Regions from separate parts of the Pseudoalteromonas sp. 78C3 genome, predicted to be linked through region 2. Evidence: predicted binding sites of a transcription regulator. Region 2 holds the regulator's gene; each other region holds the start of a gene.
The links. The regulator sigma-54, encoded in region 2, starts transcription at its own class of promoters, with help from an activator protein. The targets are predictions, from matches to a motif close to GTTGGCACGNNNNTNGNNT.
Positions count from the first base shown of each region.

Region 1 (7,982 bases), on a different contig from region 2:
GTTTAGTGTGTACTGATCACGAATTTTTACTGTCGCCAAAAAGTCTAGTGGGTAACTCTTTGTATATAGACCTGAAAAACCCGTTTGCCATTTCGAATTAATTGAATAATTTCCGTTAAAGCTGAACGATTGCTCAGGGATACCCTGTACACGGGTGTTTGAAGGTGCAAAAGCGGTAAAGCTAGGTGCGCCAACACTGGTACCTTCAATAATATCTGGACGTGAGTTGTCAAATGCATCAGCGACTTGAGCTGAATCTTGGCTACTTGCAGAATTATCGTAGCGAGCATCAATATAGCTGTAGCCAGCACTTAGCCAATAAGGGTAAGCATCATAAAATACTTGGCTTTCAAAGCCGGTAGTACGAATGCCGGTATTACTACCATCACGGTTACGTAAACTACGACGTTGGCTAAACACTGCACCATCGGCGTACCAATCACTATCGGTTGGTGCGTATTTTAAACCAAATTCAACTAAGGTATTTTCGGTTGAAAAGTTTTGCGCGCTAATCGTGTTGTCGCCACCAAGAGACGTGCCGCCAGCCATGCTATTTGATGTGGCTTCGTTGTAACTTGCTGCACCATAAGTGGTGTAATCACCATTTAATCGGTAGTTAAAGCTTACTTGCCCCGAATGTAGCTTATCGTTAATGCTATCGCTCGCTGCAATTTCACCTTCTGGTGCTATTGGGTCGTGCGCGTCTACGTCATAAAAATCAATGCGGTAGCCAACACTTGTATGAAACTTATCTGTCCAATCAGAATCTTGCTGAATAGCAAAACCTGTTTGCCATGAACGCGAATCAGTAGTGTCTGATAAGTTAAAGTCGCCACTGCCGTCATTATTAATATCATATTGACCACCAGGGGATACAAATACACCTGGGCTAATTTCAATTAAACGCGCTTGTTGTACATCAGTTAAAGGAATGCGGCGATTTGAAATTGGGCCTGTTAAATCAATAGGTAAGTCGGCTTCTGTTGTAAATTGGCTGTAGCCTAATACGCGGTTATAACGCACATCAAATGCAAAAATTGTTTGCTGATTACTATTCCAAAGGTAGGTAAGCTCGGTACGGTTTTGCGCGGTATCGGCACCATCTATAATTTCAACAAAGCTATTTTGTGCAATTTCTTCGCGTTGTAAGTGCTGAAAATACGTGATGTTTTTAATGGATGCGTTGTTGGAAAGTTCACGCTTATAAATGCTGTGTAGTAAATAAGTAGTGGCTTCGTTCTGATTATCAGGATCGGTAAGTACTGTACTACGGTCTATTTTTACTTGCCCAGTTGGTGAGATTATTGAACCTGCTGCCGGTACAGTACTGCCGTTTGCTTGCACGCCTTGGCCGGTAATATAAAGGCCATTATCTATTAGCGCTTGAGTAGGGCGGTTAATACCTGCGTTATCGGTAAATTCAACTTGGTATAACTCAAAGTTAATATCCCAGCTGCTCTTGTCATCGGGTAATACGCGTAATGATGCAAATAAGCTGTCGCTCTTAGTGCCCGAAAAGTCGTAGTAGCTGCCGTTATCTATGTGTTCAGCGCTTACTCTAAAACCTACTTTATCTTTTACAATGGGTGCACTGTAATCCACTAAAACACTGTACTGATCCCATCGGCCTGCTGATACAGTTGCTTTACCTTTACTTTCGTCAGTTGATGCTTTTTTAGAATGTAAGTTTACAAAACCACCGTTGCGTTGGCTTGAGCCAAATAATACCGGTGGCGCGCCTTTTACCACGTCTATCTGTTCTATAGAGTTGAACGATAAGGGCACACCAAAGCCATTATTACCAGCTTGGCGGCGTGTACCATCTTGGAAAAGCTCACCTAATTGCCCACGAATAGTAGGTAAACTTGGTGCGCCAAAACCACTTGCTGAATAGGTATTAGGGCTTACTGCGAGCACGTCTTGTAAAGTCGTAATATTGAGTTGCTCTATTAACTCGCTTGAAATTGGTGTGACTGAGCGGGCTATATCTTGTAGGGCTAAGTTGTCACCAAAAGGGCCGTCTACAGTGGCGTTTTTAACCGAAAGACCTTGAGATTTAATAGCTTGGCCTGCCACCTCAATGCGCTCTATTGCGCCATCTTTTGTTGTTTTTGATTCTTCGGCTGCAAAAGCATTAAGTGGTGTATTTAATATGGTGGCTAGGGAAAGTGCTAAATATGCGTGTTTCAAACGTTTTCTCTCTACGGTTAAAATGTTGTTGGCGATAAAGACCGAAAGGATTAAAAATAAATTTCAGTAAAATTTCGATTCTTTTTGTTTTTTAGAACATAACAAAACAGATGTATTATAAAGGTGGTAATTAAGTACTATAGTTTTATCAGTCGATAAAATATCAATAGAGCGATTGTATTAGAGTGAATGTAAATATTTGCTTTTAATGGGCTTTTTAAATTATAGACTACTTTTCACCTGCTAACATTTTAAAGTTGTTAACTTTTACGCAGCATTTTTTAATTCCTAAAATAAGCTTCACTTTTATTACTACAAAGCTTAATTACTTTTTTAGTTAAAATAATTAAATTTTTTTGAAATAAAAAATAACTTATACGGTCTAGGTTACTTCAACGTTTATTAATATTCATTTAAGGAAATTTTATGACAGGTTCAATGAGTTCTGATGTGCAAAACCGTTTGCAATGGTCACTTTTATCTTTGCGTTTAGGCGTATTTATTGTAATGGTTATGTGGACGTTCGATAAATTCGTAAACCCTGGTCATAGCGCACGTATTTTCGAACATTTTTACGGTATTAGTGGCTCATCTGACATAGTTGCTTATGTTATCGGTGCTCTACAACTTGTATTAGTATTGGCATTTTTAGCAGGTATTAAAAAGCGTATAACTTACGGTATCATTTTTGTAATGCATGGCTTATCAACGCTTTCTTCGTACAACCAGTATATAGATGGCTTTAATAACTTATTATTCTTCACTGCATGGCCAATGTGGGCTGCGTGTTTCGCACTTTACTTGTTACGCGACCAAGACGTGAAATTTACTGTAAAGTAATAAAGTACATGCAAAAAAATTGGTTATAAGCCATAAGGCTTATAACCAATAATTACACAGGGAGTGTGGAAGTCGGTTTATACGTTAATGCATAACGTCGTTGTATTGCTTTGCTAAGCTTTGTTTTTGCCCTTCGGTTAGTGCTTTACCCGCTAATTGAAATACTTCGTGTTCTTCTTCACTTAAATGATGATGTACTAAATGGTGCAACTTTTTAGCTGCAACTAACCATGCAGACGAGCTCATTTCGGTATCTTCAAGTTGTTCAATTAATTCATCAATTTCGTGATGTTCAGCTACGCTGTGGCGCGCTTTTTCATGAGTTAAGTCATCAAACATAAGTGGGTTGTAAAAGTAACGTTCTTCAAACTTTGCGTGCTGTTCTAATTCTGTTTTTAGCTCGTCCATTAGCGTGTGGCGCTGCTCTGTGTCGCCGTGCGTTTGAATAAGTGCATCTACTAATTTTCTTTGTTTGTCATGGTCATGACGTAGTGCTTCAAAAATATTCATAACTAATCCTTTTACAATTTATTTGCTTATACCATTAACTAGCAAACTAAATGCCAAATATTAAGTTGATGTATTTTATTGCTTTTATTTTTATTTTTATTTTTTATTTTTAGGCTGCTATCACTGTAAATTTTACAGTGATATGAATGCAATAATTTCAGGCTTTTACGTAGTTCAATTATAAAAGTGAGTATAAATCCCTACAGAACCTTACAAATATTTACTGGTTGTTTATTTTATTGCAGTGATAAAGTAGCAACATTATTTAGGTACAACCTATATGTATTACTCCCACATATAATACCAATCGGTATAAATGCAGGTAGCACGTTAACTTAATAGGATAGTTTAAGGATGAACATAAAAAGCCCCATCGCCGCATTATTGCTGTGCGCTTTACTAAGTGCCTGTAGTACAGCCCCACGTTCTGACCCTAACTTATGCATTGAAGAGGCTGAAACGGTTGCTCGAAATGGCGCTCAAACAAGCTCAGAAGTTTATAATCAATGCATTAGCGCACAAATTAAAAAGGATGAAAAAAATGACACTTTTTTTGATGCTATCGGTACGTTCTTTTTTGAATTTTTTGTAATGGTGGTAGAAAAGTAAATAGGCTAACTTGCAGCTGTAATTTAAAGTAAATAAGTTGCGTAAAAATAGGATTAGTTATGAAGCAATTATTGATAGTAATTCCACTTTTTTTATTACTAAGCGCTTGTGCGGCACAGCCTTACGCAGGTTCGGCAAAATGTATGGAACAAGCAGATATTGCATACGAAACCGATACACGTAAAAATGAAACATTAGATAATGAATGCAAAGCTGCAAAAGTAAATACGCCTAATAAAGAGCTTGAGAATCACGGTTTGGTTGATAGAAGTCTTTTACAGCTAATCGTTAGCTTTTTAAATGGCGTATTTCAATAGTACATATACAGTAAAAATATAACTAAATAAGGTATGTATGAGGGAAGAACTAAGAGCAAAAATAATTACCGTATGCGATAAAAAAATAGCAGTTAAAGGCGAAAATGTAGGGCTTTCTTTTTATGCCTTTTTTGCTAATAAAAACGACGACCCAGAGCTACTTATGGAAGCTGCTACTTGGTGGATACACACCCATAAATTAGATCATTTTGTAAAAGCACATAAAATTAAACAAATGGTTTTAGACGGACTTTAGTCAAGTAAATGAGCCAATACTTTTAGCTGTGTTTATTTAATCAACTACGACTTGGTTTCTTCCGTTTTCTTTTGCTTTATAAAGTAATTTATCTGCATGCTTAATAAGAATATCCAGTGTGCTTTTTAAAGGGCTACTTACAGAGGCTCCTGCACTAAAAGTGATTTTTGTATCTGTAGGAAAGTCTTCTATATTACTGCAATGCTCGGCGAAGCTAATGGCGAGTCGGTTAAATATATCGCGAATTATTCGTTCATCAGCCGTATTTAGTGCAAATAACCATTCTTCGCCGCCGTAACGGCCAAACTGATGATCATTACATAGTGTTTCTCTTGCAGCTTTTGCAAAGGCAATAAGAACTAAATCGCCAACATCGTGACCAAAATGGTCGTTAACTTTTTTAAAGTAGTCTAAGTCAATAATTGCTATAGTCATTTTACCTTCACCAAGTTTTGCTTCTGCTGCGCGCATTATTCCTCTGCGATTAGGGCAATTTGTTAGGTAATCTGTTAATGAAATATTGTGATATTTTTGACGTTGTCGAGCCTGCCGATAAAATAATAATAATGAAGCAATAACTAAAATAAACGCAATAGCAGCGCTAAGTCGCCAAATTATTTTTTGATGATATTCTTCTTTAGCTTGTAGCTCACTAATATCTTTTGCGTACTCTAGTTGCTGTATTTTTTCTTCTTTTTCTTTTACTTCAAACTGTATCTGTAGTGTTTTTATATTATTTTCACTGGTAGCTTCGTAGTGTTTTTTTGTATAAAGGAGCTTTTGTTCAATTGCTTCAAAAGCCTCGTCAGTGTAGTTAAGGCGTCGTTTTAGCTCATAGCGTTTACTTAAAAAATCGGCTTTATAAATACTGCGGCTGAATTTATCTAATTTAAAAAACACCTCATCGTTTGCTTCATTTGCTTGATCAAGTAAATCTAGTTTTATATATATGTCAGCTAACAAAATGAGCGATGCGAGTTGCATGTCGTGAACACCTGCAGAACGAGCAAGCTCAATGTTCTCTTTAGTTAAAGTTAAAGCTTTATCGTAGTTGGCTTGTAAGTACTCAATGCTAGCAATTGAGTACTGAGCAAAGGTTAAGCCTTTTTGCATATTAACTTTTTTGAAATAGAGCAATGCTTTGTCTAGGTATATTAAGGCATCTTTAGGTTTCTTAATCTCCAGCAATACATTGCCTAAACTCCAATATGCTTTTGAGGTAAAAAGCCCATCTTGTGTTTGCTCATATGCCGCAACCGCTTTTTTTGCATAATATACGGCTTTGTCTTTTTCGTTTAGATAATTATATGCATCGGCTATTTTTCTAAAAAAGTATCCTTGAGATGCTGAATCGTCATCTTTTAATGCTAATTCTAACCCCTCTAGTGCAACATTTAGGGTCTTTTTCAATGCATCTGTATCGGTGTAATAGTAAGCAAGTGCTCGTAAAATAATGATTTTTTCTTTAGTTGAATGCTGTTGCAAGCTCTCTTCTAATTTTGTGGCTAGCGTTTGTGCTGGAGCTGGGTTTGGCTCTCTCGCTAGAGACTTGAGTTGTGATTCGAGAAATAATAAATATACACTTTTTTGATTTGGTAACTCTTTGTTCTTTAAGTAATAGGATAAGTGTGTGTTTAACGCTTCGTATTTTTCTTGTCTAAAAAGTAACTCCGCATACAAAGCGGCCGCTTCTAGATGAAGGTTTTCCCAATTTTGCTCTTTGCTTATTTTAAACGCTTGAGTGAGCTTGTCTTCATTTTGAAGATAGTCTAGTTCATTCTGTTTTATGTTATTGATGAGAGTTTGAGTCGTGTCAAAGTCTAGCGCATGTAACGTTGCACTCAATGAATCGCCGTTAGCTGAGGCAAGCTTACTTAAAAGTAAAAATAAAATGAGAACAATATACTTTGCCCATAAAGTATTACCTAAAATCTTTATTTGTGTATTGTTAGTCATATTATTCCTTTGCTGACTTATTTTTATTATTGAAATACTTTTTCGCATTGCTTAATAAACTTGGGTTTGAACAGTTTCTTATACTCATCATTGAAAAAAATAAGACCATAAACAATATCAATTTAATTAATAAAAGCCAATATTTGTACGTTTTAGTAGTAGCGGTTTATGTGCTTTTGTTAAAAATCTGCGGCTACTTCAAACTCTAATTCTTTATCCGTAATAGGGTGAGTAAATGCTAAGTATTCTGCATGTAAATGTAATCTATCGGCTTTTTGCCCGTAATGTGTGTCGCCTATAATTGGCATGTTTAAACCTAAACTGTGCGCGCAATGTACTCTTAATTGATGAGTTCGCCCTGTTTTAGGGTATAACTGTAATCGGGTAATATCGTTGTTACGCTCTAAAACCTGCCATGTAGTAAGTGATGGTTTACCATTTTTGTAGCACACCATTTGGCGTGGCTTGTCATCAAAGTCGAGTATGAGTGGTAAATCAATCGTTCCGCTATCTTCGGGAACATTTCCTTCAACTAATGCTACATAGCGCTTATCTACTGTGCGTTCAATGAATTGTTTTTGTAGTGCTTTATGAACGCGTTTATTTAAGGCGATCATTAAAAGCCCCGAAGTGGACATATCTAATCTGTGCACAATTAGCGGACCAGATGCCTCTGGAAACTGCGTTTTAATACGCATATAAACAGAATCTTCAATATTAACGCCAGGCACAGATAAAAACTCAGCGGGCTTATTTACCACAAGTAAGTCGTCATCTTTATAAACAATATTTAAATCTTTACCTTGAGCTGGGTTGATAAGTAGCGGGTTATCTTCAACATCTAAACCCTTTAGCATGTGCCCAAGTATTGGTTGGCATTTACTGTAACAAGAAGGGTAGTAGTTTTTATGCTGCCTAATTGCTGATTTAGGCGCTGCTCCCCACCAAAATTCTGCCATAGCAAGTGGTTTTAAACCATGCTTATAGGCGTATTGTAATAATTTAGGCGCTGCACAATCGCCAGCCCCCGAAGGAGGAGTGTGCTCAGGTAATGCTGCAAAAATAGCATTTAAATCTGTAGTTTCACCATTTGCATTTAGAAATTGGTACTGTGCAAATAGCTTTTTTTGTAAGCTTTTAGAAAGCGTTTTCCGGCGTTTTTTTAAATGAGTAATTTCATCAGAAATATTGATGTGTGTTTGCTGCAGTGACTCGATTATATTTTGCCAATAGGCTTTAAGTGCCAGCAGTTGCTTTTTTTCTACGATACTTTGCCCTGCAAGCTTATTTTTTAACTGCTCAAA
Region 1 covers NZ_PJAV01000170.1:15,156-23,137, forward strand. Annotated here, with positions in the region: gene CXF76_RS17330 (TonB-dependent receptor) at 1-2,190, opposite strand, end outside; gene CXF76_RS17335 (hypothetical protein) at 2,617-3,030, shown strand; gene CXF76_RS17340 (hemerythrin domain-containing protein) at 3,115-3,540, opposite strand; gene CXF76_RS17345 (hypothetical protein) at 3,895-4,149, shown strand; gene CXF76_RS17350 (hypothetical protein) at 4,209-4,466, shown strand; gene CXF76_RS17355 (DUF6500 family protein) at 4,504-4,722, shown strand; gene CXF76_RS17360 (tetratricopeptide repeat-containing diguanylate cyclase) at 4,759-6,678, opposite strand; gene CXF76_RS17365 (RluA family pseudouridine synthase) at 6,858-7,982, opposite strand, start outside.
Region 1: CXF76_RS17340 (hemerythrin domain-containing protein) is a predicted target of sigma-54. The motif match lies at 3,580-3,598, and genes of this name have one in related genera.

Region 2 (7,982 bases):
CATTACCTACGATATAGAGCAGCAGCTAATCAGTGCCGAAAAAGATGAAAACTCAACTGACCGCGTTCACACAATTTTAGTGCCAATCGAGACTAAAAAAAGTAAAAAAAGCGACAAAGGTCAACCATGAGCACATTAAAAGCAGAGCTATTAGCAAAGAGCTATAAAGGCCGTGAAGTTGTAAAAAACGTCGGCCTTGAAGTCAAAGCTGGCAGTATTGTTGGCTTACTTGGCCCTAACGGCGCAGGTAAAACCACCACGTTTTATATGATAGTAGGACTTGTACCTAGCGACAAAGGTAAAATATCGATAGACGATAACGATATTACTCTTTTACCTATGCATAGTCGTGCTAGATTAGGCATTGGCTACTTACCGCAAGAGTCTTCAATATTCAGAAAGCTGACTGTTTATCAAAACTTAATGGCCATTTTAGAAACGCGCAAAGAGTTAAATAAACAAGCTAGAGAAGACACTCTCGATAAATTATTAGATGAATTTAGCATACAACACATTCGTGATAGCCAAGGTATGGCGTTGTCGGGTGGCGAACGTCGTCGTGTGGAAATAGCACGTGCGCTGGCAGCAGATCCTAAATTTATATTACTGGATGAACCATTTGCAGGTGTTGACCCGATTTCGGTATTAGATATAAAGAAAATAATAGAACATCTTAAAAATCGTGGGATTGGTGTATTAATTACCGATCATAACGTAAGAGAAACCCTTGATGTTTGTGAAAAAGCCTACATTGTTTCTCATGGGGAGCTGATTGCATCAGGTACTCCAGAACACGTATTAAATGATAAAACAGTACGCGATGTTTACTTAGGCGAGCAATTTAGGCTGTAACATTTACGCCATGTCTTTAAGCATCTGCTAGTATTAATTATAACAACATAAAAGGATTGTTAGAGATACATGAGGCAATCACTACAGCTGCGCATGGGCCAGCAACTTACAATGACTCCACAGTTGCAACAAGCTATTCGTTTGTTGCAACTCAGTACATTGGATCTCCAGCAAGAAATACAAGAAGCTCTCGACAGCAACCCGCTATTAGAGGTTGAAGAAGCAGACTATTCAGAAGACGCTGCTGGTAAAAACGAGCAAAAAGCAGATACAGATGACATAACTGTTAGCGCATCTGCCGATGATGCTCCAAGCGAATACGAACAAGATAGTGGTGAAGCACTTGCAAAAGACACGCTAAGTGACGACATGGCTATGGATGTTAGTTGGGATGAGTACATGAGTGCCGCCCCAGCAGCATCATCGGGTCCGATGCCTGAAGACGAATCAATATACCAAGGCGCCTCTACTGAAACGCTCCATGAGTATTTAATGTGGCAGTTACAACTAACGCCATTTAGCCCTACAGACGAAGCGATTGCTATTGCTATTGTAGAAGCCGTCGATGATTCAGGTATTTTAACACTAAGCTGCGAAGAGATTTTAGAAAGCTTCAATCAAGAAAACGAAGATGATAACGAAGTCGAACTTGATGAAATTGAAGCTGTATTAAAACGCATCCAACTGTTTGATCCTGTTGGTATTGCTGCGCGTAGCCTACAAGAGTGTTTATGTATTCAGCTTAACCAGTTTGATAAAGAAACACCTTACATTAATGAAACAAAAATGATTTTAACCGAGCATATTGATTTATTAGCTGCTCGTGACTATCGTACATTAATGAAGAAAACTAAGCTCAAAGAAGAAGAGCTTAAAGAAGTAATGACATTAATACATACTCTAAGCCCTAAACCTGCAGATACTATTGTAAGAGAAGAATCTGAGTATGTTATTCCTGATGTGTCAGTTAAAAAAATTAAAGGCCGCTGGGTTGTTGAGTTAAACCCAGACAGCATGCCTAAAATTCGTGTTAATAGCCAATACGCGGCAATGTCTCGCACTGTAAAATCCAGTGGTGACAGCCAGTTTATTCGCTCGCATTTACAAGAAGCTAAATGGTTTATTAAAAGCTTAGAAAGTAGAAACGACACGCTATTAAAAGTAACAAATTGTATTGTTAAGCAACAACAAGGCTTTTTTGAACACGGTCCTGAAGCCATGAAACCAATGGTTTTAAATGATGTTGCTGAAATGGTAGAAATGCACGAATCAACAATTTCGCGCGTAACAACCCAAAAGTATATGCACACACCCCGTGGTATATTTGAGCTTAAATACTTTTTCTCAAGCCATGTAAGCACCGAAAACGGTGGTGAATGTTCATCTACAGCAATCCGTGCGCTTATCCGAAAATTAATCGCAGCAGAAAACTCAGCAAAACCATTGAGTGATAGCAAAATAGCGGATATATTGGCTGAGCAAGGAATTAAAGTAGCGAGACGTACAATCGCAAAATACCGCGAATCTCTGGCTATTCCACCGTCAAATCAACGTAAAAGTTTGATTTAAGACGCAAAAAAAGAGGGTAATGCTTATGCAACTAAACTTAACTGGTCGTCACGTAGAATTAACCGATTCACTAAGAGACTATATTAATACCAAATTTGCGAAGCTAGAAAGACACTCTGATCATATTAATAATGTTCATGTCATTCTCGATGTAGAAAAATTAAATCAAAAAGCAGAAGCCACCATACACGTAAGCGGTGCTGAGTTATTTGCCTCTACAGAACATCAAGATATGTATGCCGCCATTGACTCGTTGATCGACAAGCTCGATCGACAAGTAATTAAACACAAAGAGAAGCTTGCTCGACACTAATATGATGAAATTAAGCTCACTTATATGCCAGGACTGCAGCAAAGCTGCGGTCCTTTTTAATAGCAAAAAAAGAATTTTAGAGTTCATTAGCGAACTTGCTCACGACAAACTTCCGTATTTACCGCAACAAGATATTCTTAATGCTTTAATGAGCAGAGAAAAATTGGGTAGTACAGGTATAGGGCGTGGCATTGCCATTCCTCATGGAAGAATGAGCGGTGCAGAAGAGCCTTTGGCTTTAGTACTCGTTAGCGAAACTCCAATAAATTTTGATGCAATCGATAATCGCCCTGTTGATATTTTCGTCGCACTCATCGTACCAGATGGCGATAACCAGCAGCACTTAAAGACTCTAGCAACCATTGCTGATAAACTAAACAACAAAGATTTTTGTAAACAGTTACGCAGTGCAAAATCAGATACTGAGCTTTACCAAGTTATTATCAATCAATCATAGTTTTATAAAGGGTGTTAAATGGAGTTAATTATCATAAGCGGCCGTTCTGGTTCTGGAAAGTCGGTTGCTTTACGCATTGTAGAAGATTTAGGTTATTATTGCGTAGATAATATTCCAGTTAACTTGCTTCCTTCATTAGTTCGCAGTGTGTCTGATAGCTACGATAAAATTGCTGTTAGCATTGATGTACGGAACATCCCTAAACAACAAGATGAATTTAACGATATTCTTGAATACTTGCCAGGCTTTGCAAACCCTACGTTATTTTATTTAGATAGCGACGATCAAACATTGATAAAACGTTTTTCTGAAACTCGTAGATTACACCCACTATCAATTGACTCGTTGCCTCTTGATTTAGCCATCAAAAAAGAAAAAGAATTACTTGATGTATTAATCACCCGCGCCGACTTTATGATAGACACGACTGATTTGAGTGTTCATCAACTCGCTGAATCTATTCGTGAAAAGATTTTAGGTAAAAAAGATAAACAACTGATTGTCACTTTTGAATCGTTTGGTTTTAAACACGGCATACCAAAAGAAGCAGATTACGTATTTGATGCACGCTTTTTACCAAATCCACATTGGGAACCTGAATTAAAACCTTTAAATGGGTTAGATCAACCCGTTAAAGATTATTTGGCCAATCACAGCATAGTGCAAAAATTCACATGGCAAATTCAAACATTTGTACAAACGTGGTTACCGCACTTAGAGCGAAATAACCGCAGTTATTTAACCATTGCCATTGGGTGTACAGGCGGACAACATCGCTCTGTATATTTAGCGCAAACTATCGGTGAAAGTTTTGCAATGACACATCCCAATGTGAAAATTCGCCATCGCGAACAAGAAAAATAATATAGCTGAATAATCACCTGTTCAGCTTAGGTAGAGTAAGTTATGCATTGTGAAGACACTTTTTTAATAAAAAACAAATTAGGATTGCACGCCAGAGCAGCCACCGTGCTTGCCCAATTGGCAGTGCAGTTTGATGCGACAATTACATTATTTCAAGATGACAAAGAAGCCGCAGGCGATAGCGTACTTGCACTAATGTTACTTGAAAGTAGCCAAGGAAAAGAAGTAAAAGTTGTATGCAAAGGCCCCGATTCTGAGCAAGCTTTACATGCTGTTGGAGAATTAATAGCACAACGTTTTAATGAACAAGAATAAACAGTTATAAAAATAATGCTCGCATTACTAATGCCCCAATTAAAACAGATATATAAAATAAATACGGTTAGTGACGCCAGTTAACTCACCTCTCCCCATAAAGTAATATAAAAATTTATAAAGGACGCCAATGCCTGAAGCTTTTGAACAAGATTACCCACTACAGCAACTAAAACAGGTGACTAAGTCACTCAATAGTGGTCAATTTGTTCAAGTTAGGCGCATGCTCGCAAAAACAGCTCCTTGTGATACCGCATTATTACTAGAATCATCACCGCATAAAATTCGCCGACTCCTTTGGCAGTTGGTTGATCCTGATGTGCAAGGTGATGTTCTTGAAGAACTATCAGAAGATGTTCGTTTAGGCATTATTGCCCAAATGGAACCTAAGCACATTGCAGCCGCAACAGAAGATATGGGCCACGATGACTTAGGTGAAGTATTACGTAGTCTGCCGGACACCGTTTATAAAGACGTTGTTAGCGCGATGGACATTCAAGACCGTGAGCGTGCAACACAAGCACTTTCGTATCAAGAGCGTTCTGCTGGCGCGCTAATGAACACCGATACGGTGACCATCCGCCCTGACGTTACGCTTGATGTTGTACTTAGATATATTAGGCTACGCGGCGAGTTACCAGAAGGTACCGATGACTTGTACGTTGTTGATAAGCATAACTGCTTTATAGGCGCTTTATCGCTGAGTACATTATTAACTAACCCGCCAGAAAAAATTGTTCGTGATTTAATGGATGAAGATTGTGAATCCATTCCAATCTCTATGGATGAAAGTGAAGTCGCGCAATTATTTGAACGTCATAATTGGATATCGGCCCCCGTAGTCGATGATAACGATCAGCTCCTTGGCCGTGTCACTATCGATGACATCGTTGACGTAATCCGCGAAGATGCTGAGCATAGTTTATTGGGCTTAGCCGGCCTTGATGATGAAGAAGATACCTTTGCGCCAGTACTAAAAAGCTCTAAAAAACGCTCAGTTTGGTTAGGTGTCAACTTACTAACTGCACTTGCAGCTGCTTTTGTAGCTAGCTTTTTTGAAGGCACTTTAGATGTTTTACCTATTTTAGCTGTACTTAACGGTATTGTCCCTTCTATGGGCGGTGTTGCAGGTAGCCAATCATTAACGCTTGTTATTCGTGGTATTGCGGTAGGTCATATAAATCAAACTAACCAACGCTTTTTAATGATGAAAGAGCTTGCTATTGGCGCGTTAAACGGTGTTTTGTGGTCGTTGTTAATTGCAGGTGTTATTGCCCTATGGCAGTGGGACTTTATGCTTGGTGGCGTACTCGCCTTCGCTATGTTTATGAACTTAGTGGTGGCAGGTGTTGCTGGTGCGAGTATCCCTATTATTCTTAAAAGAATGAATATAGACCCAGCACTTGCAGGGAGTGTGGTGCTAACCACGGTGACAGATATTGTGGGTATATTCGCCTTTTTAGGTACTGCTACTTGGTTGCTGGTTTAAATTAGAAACTTTTGCAAATAACTAAAGTAAAAAACACTTAGGGTAAAGCTGCAACTATGACAACGGATACCAAAAATAAAAAAGACACACCTAAAAAAACGCCAAAACAAAAAGGCCTATCAATATTAAAAAGTGTGTTGATATATGGTCTCATATTTTTCGTAATTTATAACGCTGTAAATTGGTGGCGACAACCTGTTATGCCAGCAAATCCTCAATTACAATTAATAGATTATAAAGGGCAAAACATTGATTTAGCAGCAATGAGCCAAGATAAACCAACACTTGTCTATTTTTGGGGAACTTGGTGCCCTATTTGTAGTATTACCTCCCCTGCCATAAACAAACTCGCGAACGAGAATAACTACCCTGTAGTGAGCATCGCAATAAAATCAGGTTCGGATCAAAAAATACATGAGTATCTAAATGATCATGGCTACAGTTTTATCACTGTCAACGATCAACACGGTGAGATATTTGCCGATTGGCAAGGGCAAGTCACGCCATCTTATATAATCTTAAAAGATAATAAAATGACGCAAGGGCTAACAGGCATTCAGCCGTTATGGTCACTTAAATTACGTTTGTGGTTATCATCAACGTTTTAAGAAAAAACTAACTGCAAGTATATAGGCACTAAATATGTGCTATCTCAAGAGGGGTTTCTAAAAGCTCGCTCTTTATCACCTACAATAATATAGATAATAAAGAGCAAGGTTTACTTAATTTACGTATTAAAAAGGTTTTAAAAAACCTTAGCGTAATTAAACTAATCTACTAGTTGTTATTAGATTGAATCACTAACGTGTACTTTGACGATTACCGCCTACTTTTGGTTTAGTGTTTGCCTTTTTAAATTGGCTAAAACCGGTATGTCGCGTTAGTGCAGGACGTCCGCCTTTACTGCCACCTTTACCTGCTTTTTCATCACGCCCTTCTTCAGGCACTAAACAGTTAGGCCCTTTACCAATTAAATTAGCTTTACCCATTTTACGCAGTGCTTCACGTATCATCGGCCAACCTGCTGCATCATGGTAGCGTAAAATAGCTTTATGTAATCTACGTTGGCGAGCACCTTTAGGTACTGGAACAACTTCTGTATTGTTTTTTATATTACGTAAAGAGTTCATTTCTGTGTGGTAAATAGTCGTCGCATTAGCCATCGGTGATGGGTAAAAATTTTGTACCTGATCAAGCTTAAAGTCGTTTGATTTAAGCCATAAAGCCATGTTTACCATGTCTTCATCTTTTGTCCCTGGGTGAGCAGATATAAAGTAAGGAATTAAATACTGCTTTTTACCGGCTTCTTTAGAGTACTTATCAAATAATTCTTTAAATTGATCGTACGCCCCCATACCTGGTTTCATCATTTTTGATAATGGACCATCCTCTGTATGCTCTGGCGCTATTTTTAAGTAGCCACCTACATGATGCGTTACTAATTCTTTAACGTAACGCGGGTCGCGTACAGCTAAGTCGTAACGAACTCCAGAAGCAATCAATACCTTTTTGATACCCTTAACTTCACGTGCTTTTTTATATAAGTCTATTGTTGGCGTATGATCTGTATCCATATGCTTACAAATTTCAGGATACACACATGATAAACGTCTACAGGTACTTTCTGCCTTTTTGCTCGTACAACGCAGTTTATACATATTTGCCGTTGGACCACCTAAATCAGAAATAACACCAGTAAAACCGGGTACTTTATCTCTAATCTGTTCAATTTCTTCAATAATTGATTCTTGCGAACGGCTTTGAATAATACGCCCTTCATGCTCCGTAATTGAGCAAAACGAACACCCACCAAAACAACCGCGCATAATATTAACTGACGTTTTTATCATGTCGTAAGCAGGAATTTTAGAGTCGCCGTAACTTGGGTGAGGAATACGCTGATACGGTAAACCAAACACAGCATCCATCTCATGTGTTTCTAATGGGTATGCTGGCGGGTTTACCCAAATAGAACGATCGCCGTGTCGCTGAAACAGTGCTCTTGCACAACCAGGATTTGTTTCTTGATGTAGAATACGCGAAGCGTGGGCGTATAGAGGTTTGTTAACACTTACTTGCTCATAAGCAGGTAACTTAACGTAAGTTTTTTCCCATGGCTTAGG
Region 2 covers NZ_PJAV01000145.1:23,066-31,047, forward strand. Annotated here, with positions in the region: gene lptA (lipopolysaccharide transport periplasmic protein LptA) at 1-130, shown strand, start outside; gene lptB (LPS export ABC transporter ATP-binding protein) at 127-852, shown strand; gene CXF76_RS10575 (RNA polymerase factor sigma-54) at 922-2,421, shown strand; gene hpf (ribosome hibernation promoting factor) at 2,447-2,734, shown strand; gene ptsN (PTS IIA-like nitrogen regulatory protein PtsN) at 2,739-3,191, shown strand; gene rapZ (RNase adapter RapZ) at 3,210-4,055, shown strand; gene CXF76_RS10595 (HPr family phosphocarrier protein) at 4,098-4,370, shown strand; gene mgtE (magnesium transporter) at 4,501-5,859, shown strand; gene CXF76_RS10605 (protein disulfide oxidoreductase) at 5,916-6,467, shown strand; gene CXF76_RS10610 (YgiQ family radical SAM protein) at 6,660-7,982, opposite strand, start outside.

Region 3 (7,982 bases), on a different contig from region 2:
TATTGAGAGTCCTAACCCAGAGCCACCTTCTTTATTGGTGATCATAGGGTAGAACAGTGTTTCGCGTACACTGGGATCAATACCTGGTCCGTTATCAGATATTTGGATCAACAAGGCTTTTTTAGGTGCTTTACCTGGGCGACGATGTTGATGATTAATGCGGGTTTTTATTGTTATTTCACCGCCATCTACAAGCGCCTGTTGGGCATTTCGAACAATGTTTAATACCACTTGCTGAATTTTGCCTTGATCAATGTATACATCAGGAATACTCGGGTCGTAATCTTTAACTAAGCTAATGTTAGAACAATTATCTAACGTACTTAGCCTTGCAACTGATTCAAGTGATTGATGTATATTGCCATACGATTTTTGCGGAAGTTGATTGGGCCCCAAAAGCCTATCTACTAGTTCGCGTAATCGGTCGGCTTGCTCAATGATGAGCTCAGCACATTGATCTCTTTCTTGTTGATCAACCTCATACTGCAATAACTGCGCCGCTCCGCGAATTCCACCTAAAGGATTTTTAATTTCGTGAGCTAAGCCTCTAATTAGGTTTCGGGCAGCTTGATATTGATGCATTTGATTAGACGCTTGGTCGTGCTTAATTTCGTCATCGGTTTGGCGCCACTCAAATAAAATATAAAGCGAGCCATTAAACTTAATTTGTCGTGTACTTACGGCTACTTTTGCATGGCGAGAATCGCTAAAAACCACGTCAGCTCTATGCTGCTGGCAATCTACGCCTTCAACTAATGAGTATTGTTCTATACGCTGTAAATCGATTGAATGGTAGTTAAAAAGGCTATCAAACGGTTGTTCTAACAAGCGCTTATTACCAAGGCCAAGCAGCTCGCTGGTACTGGTATTGGCATATACAACGGTGAAGTTTTTATCAAGTAGCATGATAGCGGTTGTTTGATTTTGCCAAATGGCATCGAGTAGCTCAGGGCTAAAGTTTTTATTATTAATCATAGCTGCACCATTTTAGTGCGTGGATGTTTGCAAGCAAGTTATATGGTTAAATACACTGCTGCACGTTTAGTAATGCCCCAATTTAGTTACCTAGGTTTAGCCCTTTTCGGTGCATAAAAAATATGCAGGGTTCGCTTGTAGCAATAACTTGGTTTTTACTATTAAAAAGCTTTAATTGTAGTGTGTGCTGACCACGTTCTACATCTCTAATTGCAAAGGTTGAGCTGTCACTGGCTGGGCCGTGTGCTTTACCATCAATAAAAAGTTGTATAGTAAAACCAGTTTCAAAGCGTGGTTTTATTCGGCTAGTTACATAAACAGTGCCGGTATTTTCACGAATAGTCTGGTTATGATCAGGTGAGGAAATAGCAATACTAAAGGCCGCTTGTTGAGGCTGAGGTTGCTCGTCAAAAATGTCAGTATTTGTTGCAGGCATATTAAGATCTTGGCTGGTGAGCTTTACTTCTTGGGCCCCTTTATGAGGGGTGTCTGAGAACACTAATACGCCATTTTTATCTTTCCAAGCGTATATTTTTGTTTCACCGGCATAACCATAATTACTTAATCCTAAAGTAATTAATAGTAATAAAATCTTGTTATTCACTCTGCAGCCCTGCATTTTTATCGGTAACTTAACTTTAGTGGAGATTGACTAATTTTACCATTAAAAAAGCCCGCAAAGCGGGCTTGAGAACACACATATTTTTTACAGCTTAATTAACAGCTGTAGTACATTTCAAACTCAACTGGGTGAGTTGTCATGTTAAGCTTTTCAACTTCTTTAGACTTAAGTTCGATGTAAGCATCGATTAAGTCATCAGTGAATACGCCACCTTGAGTTAAGAATTCACGGTCTGCGCTAAGTGCAGATAGTGCTTCGTCAAGTGATGCTGCAACAGTTGGAATTTCTGCTGCTTCTTCAGCTGGTAAGTCGTATAAATCTTTATCCATAGCATCGCCAGGATGGATCTTGTTTTTGATACCATCAAGGCCAGCCATAAGCATTGCTGAGAAAGCAAGGTATGGGTTAGCAGTTGGATCCGGGAAGCGTACTTCAATACGACGACCTTTTTCAGATGGAACCACTGGGATACGGATTGATGCAGAACGGTTACGTGCAGAGTATGCAAGCATAACTGGTGCTTCAAAACCTGGTACTAAACGTTTGTACGAGTTAGTAGACGCATTTGCAAAAGCGTTAATTGCTTTAGCATGCTTGATGATGCCGCCAATGTAGTAAAGTGCATCTTCAGAAAGGCCGCCGTACTTATCACCAGCAAAAAGGTTTACACCATCTTTAGCAAGTGACTGGTGACAATGCATACCAGAACCGTTATCACCAACAACTGGCTTAGGCATAAACGTTGCTGTTTTACCGTATAAGTGAGCCATGTTATGGATAACATATTTCATTTCTTGAATTTCATCCGCTTTTAATACCATTGTATTAAAGCGAGTAGCGATTTCGTTTTGACCTGCTGTTGCTACTTCGTGGTGATGTGCTTCTACTACTTGGCCCATTTCTTCTAGAACTAGACACGTAGCTGAACGCCAATCTTGGAAGTCATCAACTGGAGCAACTGGGAAGTAACCGCCTTTAACACCTGGACGGTGACCAGTGTTGCCATCTGCATATTCTTTATCTGAGTTCCAAGCAGCTTGCTTAGAATCAATTTTGTACATAGAACCAGACATATCTGATTTGTATTTAACATCGTCAAATACGAAAAATTCTGGCTCAGGGCCAAATAAAACAGTGTCTGCAATGCCTGTAGAACGCATGTAATCTTCAGCACGCTTAGCAACAGAACGCGGGTCGCGCTCATAGCCTTGTAGTGTAGAAGGCTCTACTACGTCACAACGTAAAATTAATGTCGCTTCTTCAGTGAAAGGGTCTAGTTTGATTGACTCAGGAACTGGCATTAATACCATGTCTGATTCGTTTATGCCTTTCCAGCCTGCAATTGAAGAACCGTCGAACATTTTACCGTCTTCGAAAAAATCTTCATCAACTTGGTGATGAGGAATCGATACATGTTGCTCTTTACCCTTAGTGTCAGTAAAGCGTAAATCAATGAACTTGACGTCATTTTCTTTAATAAAATCTAAAACCGATTGTGACATGTGTCCTCCAACTATTGGGTTTTGTTATTGCTGCATAATTGCTTTGGTATTTACTAAGCTGATTTTGTGCCATTATTGTAACTGGCTGTTTATAAATTAAAAAAATATCATTGCATCAAAATGGAATATATAAACGCACCATGTTGGTGCGTAAATATTCCATTTTAGTGCAAAATTTACAGAGCGTAATTTGTTGTTAATTTAATCAGCTGAAATTAGCATAACCTAAATGTAAAAGAGTAACAAAAAGATCGGAAAAATAGCCAAAAAGACTGTTTTTCAAAAAAATATTGAAATTTAATTCATATAATTGTCATATATAAAACAGATACTTAGTAAAAGTATTGAGAAAGTTTTAAAATATGTATTGGATAAACTTTCATCCATGTCATTAATGAGGGATAATATGCGCCCTTTTAAATCCTATGCTGGGACATCTCGCGAAAGCGTGGATGAGTGCGTAGATCTTGCAGGATCATTGAGAATTTAATTTCTCTGAGTAAATATATGAGCATCGAAAAGTTAAGAAATATAGCGATTATCGCGCACGTTGACCACGGTAAAACAACTCTGGTTGACAAACTACTTGAGCAATCAGGTACATTAGAAACACGCGGCGGTAACGAAGAGCGCGTGATGGACTCAAACGACATTGAGAAAGAACGTGGTATTACCATTTTGGCTAAAAACACAGCCATCTCTTGGAACGACTACCATATCAATATCGTAGATACTCCGGGACACGCCGATTTCGGTGGTGAAGTTGAACGCGTACTTTCGATGGCTGACTCAGTATTATTACTTGTTGATGCTCAAGAAGGTCCAATGCCACAAACGCGTTTCGTTACGCAAAAAGCATTCGCGCAAGGCTTAAAGCCAATCGTAGTTATCAATAAAATTGATAAGCCAGGTTCACGTCCTGATTGGGTTATGGATCAAATCTTTGATTTATTCGACAACCTTGGCGCAACTGACGAACAGTTAGACTTTAAAGTAATCTACGCTTCAGCTATCAACGGCTGGGCAACACTAGATTTAGACGAGCCATCAGACAACATGGAACCTATGTTCAAGATGATCGTTGACGAAGTATCACCACCGGATGCAGATCCTGAAGGTGACTTCCAAATGCAAATTTCTCAACTAGATTACAACTCTTATGTTGGTGTAGTTGGTATTGGTCGTATTAAACGTGGTTCTGTTGCTCCTAACCAACAAGTTACTATTATCAGTGCTGATGGCACTACACGTAATGGTAAAATTGGCGCAGTACAAAGCTACCTAGGTCTTGAACGTATCGAAACTGACAGAGCTTACGCTGGTAACATCGTAACTGTAACAGGTATTGGTGAGCTTAAGATTTCTGATACAGTTTGTTTCCCAGGAAACGTTGAAGCATTACCACCACTAAGTGTTGATGAGCCAACTGTAACAATGACATTCTCTGTAAATAACTCACCTTTCTGTGGTAAAGAAGGTAAGTTTGTAACGTCACGTAATATCCGTGAACGTTTAGACAAAGAATTAGTACACAACGTAGCACTTCGCGTTGAAGATACTGGTAGCCCAGATAGCTTCCGTGTTTCTGGTCGTGGTGAATTACACCTAGGTATCTTAATCGAGAACATGCGTCGTGAAGGTTACGAGCTTTCAGTTTCTCGTCCGGAAGTTATCTTACGTACTGTAGATGGCGTTCTAGAAGAACCGTTTGAAACAGTTACTATTGACTGTCAAGACGAGCATCAGGGTTCTGTTATGGAACAAGTTGGCCTACGTAAAGGTGAGCTTACTAACATGACTCCAGATGGCAAAGGCCGTATGCGTTTAGATTTCATGATCCCTAGCCGTGGTTTAATTGGTTTCCAAACTGATTTCATGACGCTTACTTCGGGTTCTGGTCTTATGTACCATACGTTCGATCATTACGGTCCTCACAAAGGTGGCGACATCGGTGTTCGTAAGAACGGCGTAATGATTGCAAATGCAACTGGTAAAGCACTTACTAACGCATTATTCAACTTACAAGAACGCGGCCGTTTATTCATCGGTCACGGTGTTGAAGTATACGAAGGTATGGTTATCGGTATTCATAACCGTGATAACGACCTTACAGTTAACGCCCTTAAAGGCAAGCAGTTAACTAACGTACGTGCATCTGGTACTGATGAAGCGCAAACGCTTTCTCCACACCTTAACTACTCACTTGAGCAAGCGCTTGAGTTCATCGATGATGACGAGCTAGTTGAAGTAACTCCACTAAACATTCGTATTCGTAAGCGTTACCTTACAGAAAACGAACGTAAACGTGCAGGTCGTGGACCTAAAGCATAATCTATTAATTTAGAATTATGATTTTAAAAGCCGCTGTATTGAAAAATACAGCGGCTTTTTTGTGTTTTGAAAACAAGAGCTGTAGGCTATAAGTCGTCAGCTGACAGTATTTAGCTCAAAATTACATAGCTACTGTTTTGTGATGAAATTTCCATAATATATTTACCTCTAAAAGCGCAGCGCCTCTTAACCTCTTTGTGAATAATTTACTTAAAGATCTTTTGCACAAGGAGAAGGGAATGAGAAGAGAAAGAGAGAGCTGAAACAGCCGATAATGCAAAGTATCAGTGTTTGTTGGTGGGATTTTTTTGCGTTGGGTTTCGCTTCGCTCAACCCAACATACGTGTTCAATTATTTTATTGGTAGTTACTTACTTTTTAGGGAGTAGGGTGATTTTGCCAAATACGTCAGCATCTATAAACCCACGGTTTCTGTCGCCGTTTACTGGCTGTACTTCGTGTGAGCCCATAAAGTGCTCGCGCACGTCACTGCCATCGTTATCACAGTACGCTAGCATAAAACCTATTACTTGTTTTGGCGTTAGGGTAAGCGGAATGTTATTAGCTCCTTCTTTATAATCATTAGGGTAGAGTTTTATCGCTACTTCCCAGGTAATATTAAAGGGCGCGGTGGTGTTGCGCTTCCAGTTACTAACTAGGTGGTCAGTATACAAATGAGCTTTTTTATCAGGTCCGTAATCGGCGGCTTGGTTATCAAGGCCAATATGGTACGCCAAAGCGGTGTGATTAAATTGATGATTTCCGCCTGATGCATCGCTATCAATAAATACTTCAAGCGCATCGTCATCCCAATATTTATACGTTGGATCGGCGTGTGTATCTATTAAAACGTCATCCACAATATCGGCTTGTAGGTATAAATAGTTTTGATCCCACAGTAAGCGATAACGCCCTTTAAAGTCGGCATCGTTTGATGGCAGTGTGCCATCCATTAAATAAGGCATATCGTGCCAAGCGGCTTTATCCCACGCACTTTCTGATAGGCCATCAATAGTAATTGGAGTTGATGTATGTTCAACATCAATGGCCATTGCAGGCGTGCTTAATAAAAAGCTTAAGGCGAGTGCTAATTTTTTCATTAATTTCTCAATTTTATTGTGGATTTGTCTTAATGTAATAACAATCTTAAAACAGCTAAGTAAATAGTTATAGTGAAATACTTTCGCCTTCGTTTAAAATATACAGCGGTACTTTTGAATCCATTTTATTGTACATATGCAATAAGCGCAGCAAGGCAGAGTGGCTAGTATGGTCACCCATTTTCCAACTTGAGTTACCGTATCCCCACGGTATCATTACTTTGCAGTTAAGCTCTTGTGCTGCGTTGAGCGCATCCTCTGGTGTGGTGTGGACGTAACGATAAAATTTACCACTTTCTTTACTGTAGTAAGATGCGATTGGTATTAAGCACACATCTATATCGCCATATTTTTGCTGTATATCTTTAAAGTGTTTTGAGTAGCCCGTATCGCCTGCAAAAAATAAGGTACTGCCGTTTTGTTCAAGCAGCCAGCCATTCCATAAGTCTTTATTGTTATCTTCGTAAATAAAGGGCACCAATACACGAGCGCTAAAATGATGAGCTGGCACGGCATTAATAATTAAGTCGTCAATGTTGGTTGTTGAGTACCACGGCATTTCGCTAATATTAAAACCACCGGTAGGGAAGTTGTCGGCCATCCCGAGTGGTGTTAAATAGCGAGGTTTATTGCCAATGCTTTGTATGTCGGCTTTATTAAAGTGATCGTAATGAATATGTGAATACATTACCGCATCAATATTTTCCAGTTCTTGCTCACTAGGCCAAGCGCCTGCTTTACGATAAATACCACCGCCGAGTTTAAAGCCAAGTGCGACTGGAGAATCAAACTGATTTTTTACCGGATCAAACAGCACACTTTGACCATTTGGGGTGTTAATTACAAAACTAGCGTGACCAAGCCAGCGTACGGTATAGCCGGTGCTAAGCTGTGGTTTAGTTTGCAGGCCTTGGTACTGGCAGTTTTCGCTGCCGGTTTTGCATAGTAAGTCTGGATGGGCTGGGTAGCAGTTTTCAGTACAGCTAGTGGGATATGTTTTTTCACCTGTGTATAAATTTTTATAACGACCGCTCTTATCATTAATAACAACAACTGAGTCAGAGCTGGTAATACGATTAATATTATTAGGTGCACCGCAGGCCGTTAATATACATAAGAGCATTGTTGCGATTAAAAAGCGTTTCATTGTAAATCCCTTTTAGCATTCCCTTTAACATAAAAAAGCCTGCAATTAAGCAGGCTTGTTAAAGTAACAAATGATTAGCCAGCGCTATTCATTTGTTCAATAAATTTGTTTGAATCGGCAATCGATTTGTTCATGTCGTTCATCAACAATTGAATATCGCGCTTAAGGTTAGTGAATTCACCTTTAATAGCCGATACCGCTTGTGCATTTAAGTTATGCTTTAGGTATAAAACGTTATCATGAAGCGAGGTTAATACTGGCTCCATTTTACTCTCTGCGCTGCGCATTGAGCGTAATAGCTGATCA
Region 3 covers NZ_PJAV01000125.1:33,517-41,498, reverse strand. Annotated here, with positions in the region: gene glnL (nitrogen regulation protein NR(II)) at 1-975, opposite strand, end outside; gene CXF76_RS06090 (DUF4124 domain-containing protein) at 1,058-1,579, opposite strand; gene glnA (glutamate--ammonia ligase) at 1,693-3,099, opposite strand; gene typA (translational GTPase TypA) at 3,607-5,430, shown strand; gene CXF76_RS06075 (CBM9 family sugar-binding protein) at 5,801-6,529, opposite strand; gene CXF76_RS06070 (MBL fold metallo-hydrolase) at 6,597-7,676, opposite strand; gene CXF76_RS06065 (DUF2959 domain-containing protein) at 7,751-7,982, opposite strand, start outside.
Region 3: glnA (glutamate--ammonia ligase) is a predicted target of sigma-54. The motif match lies at 3,155-3,173, and genes of this name have one in related genera.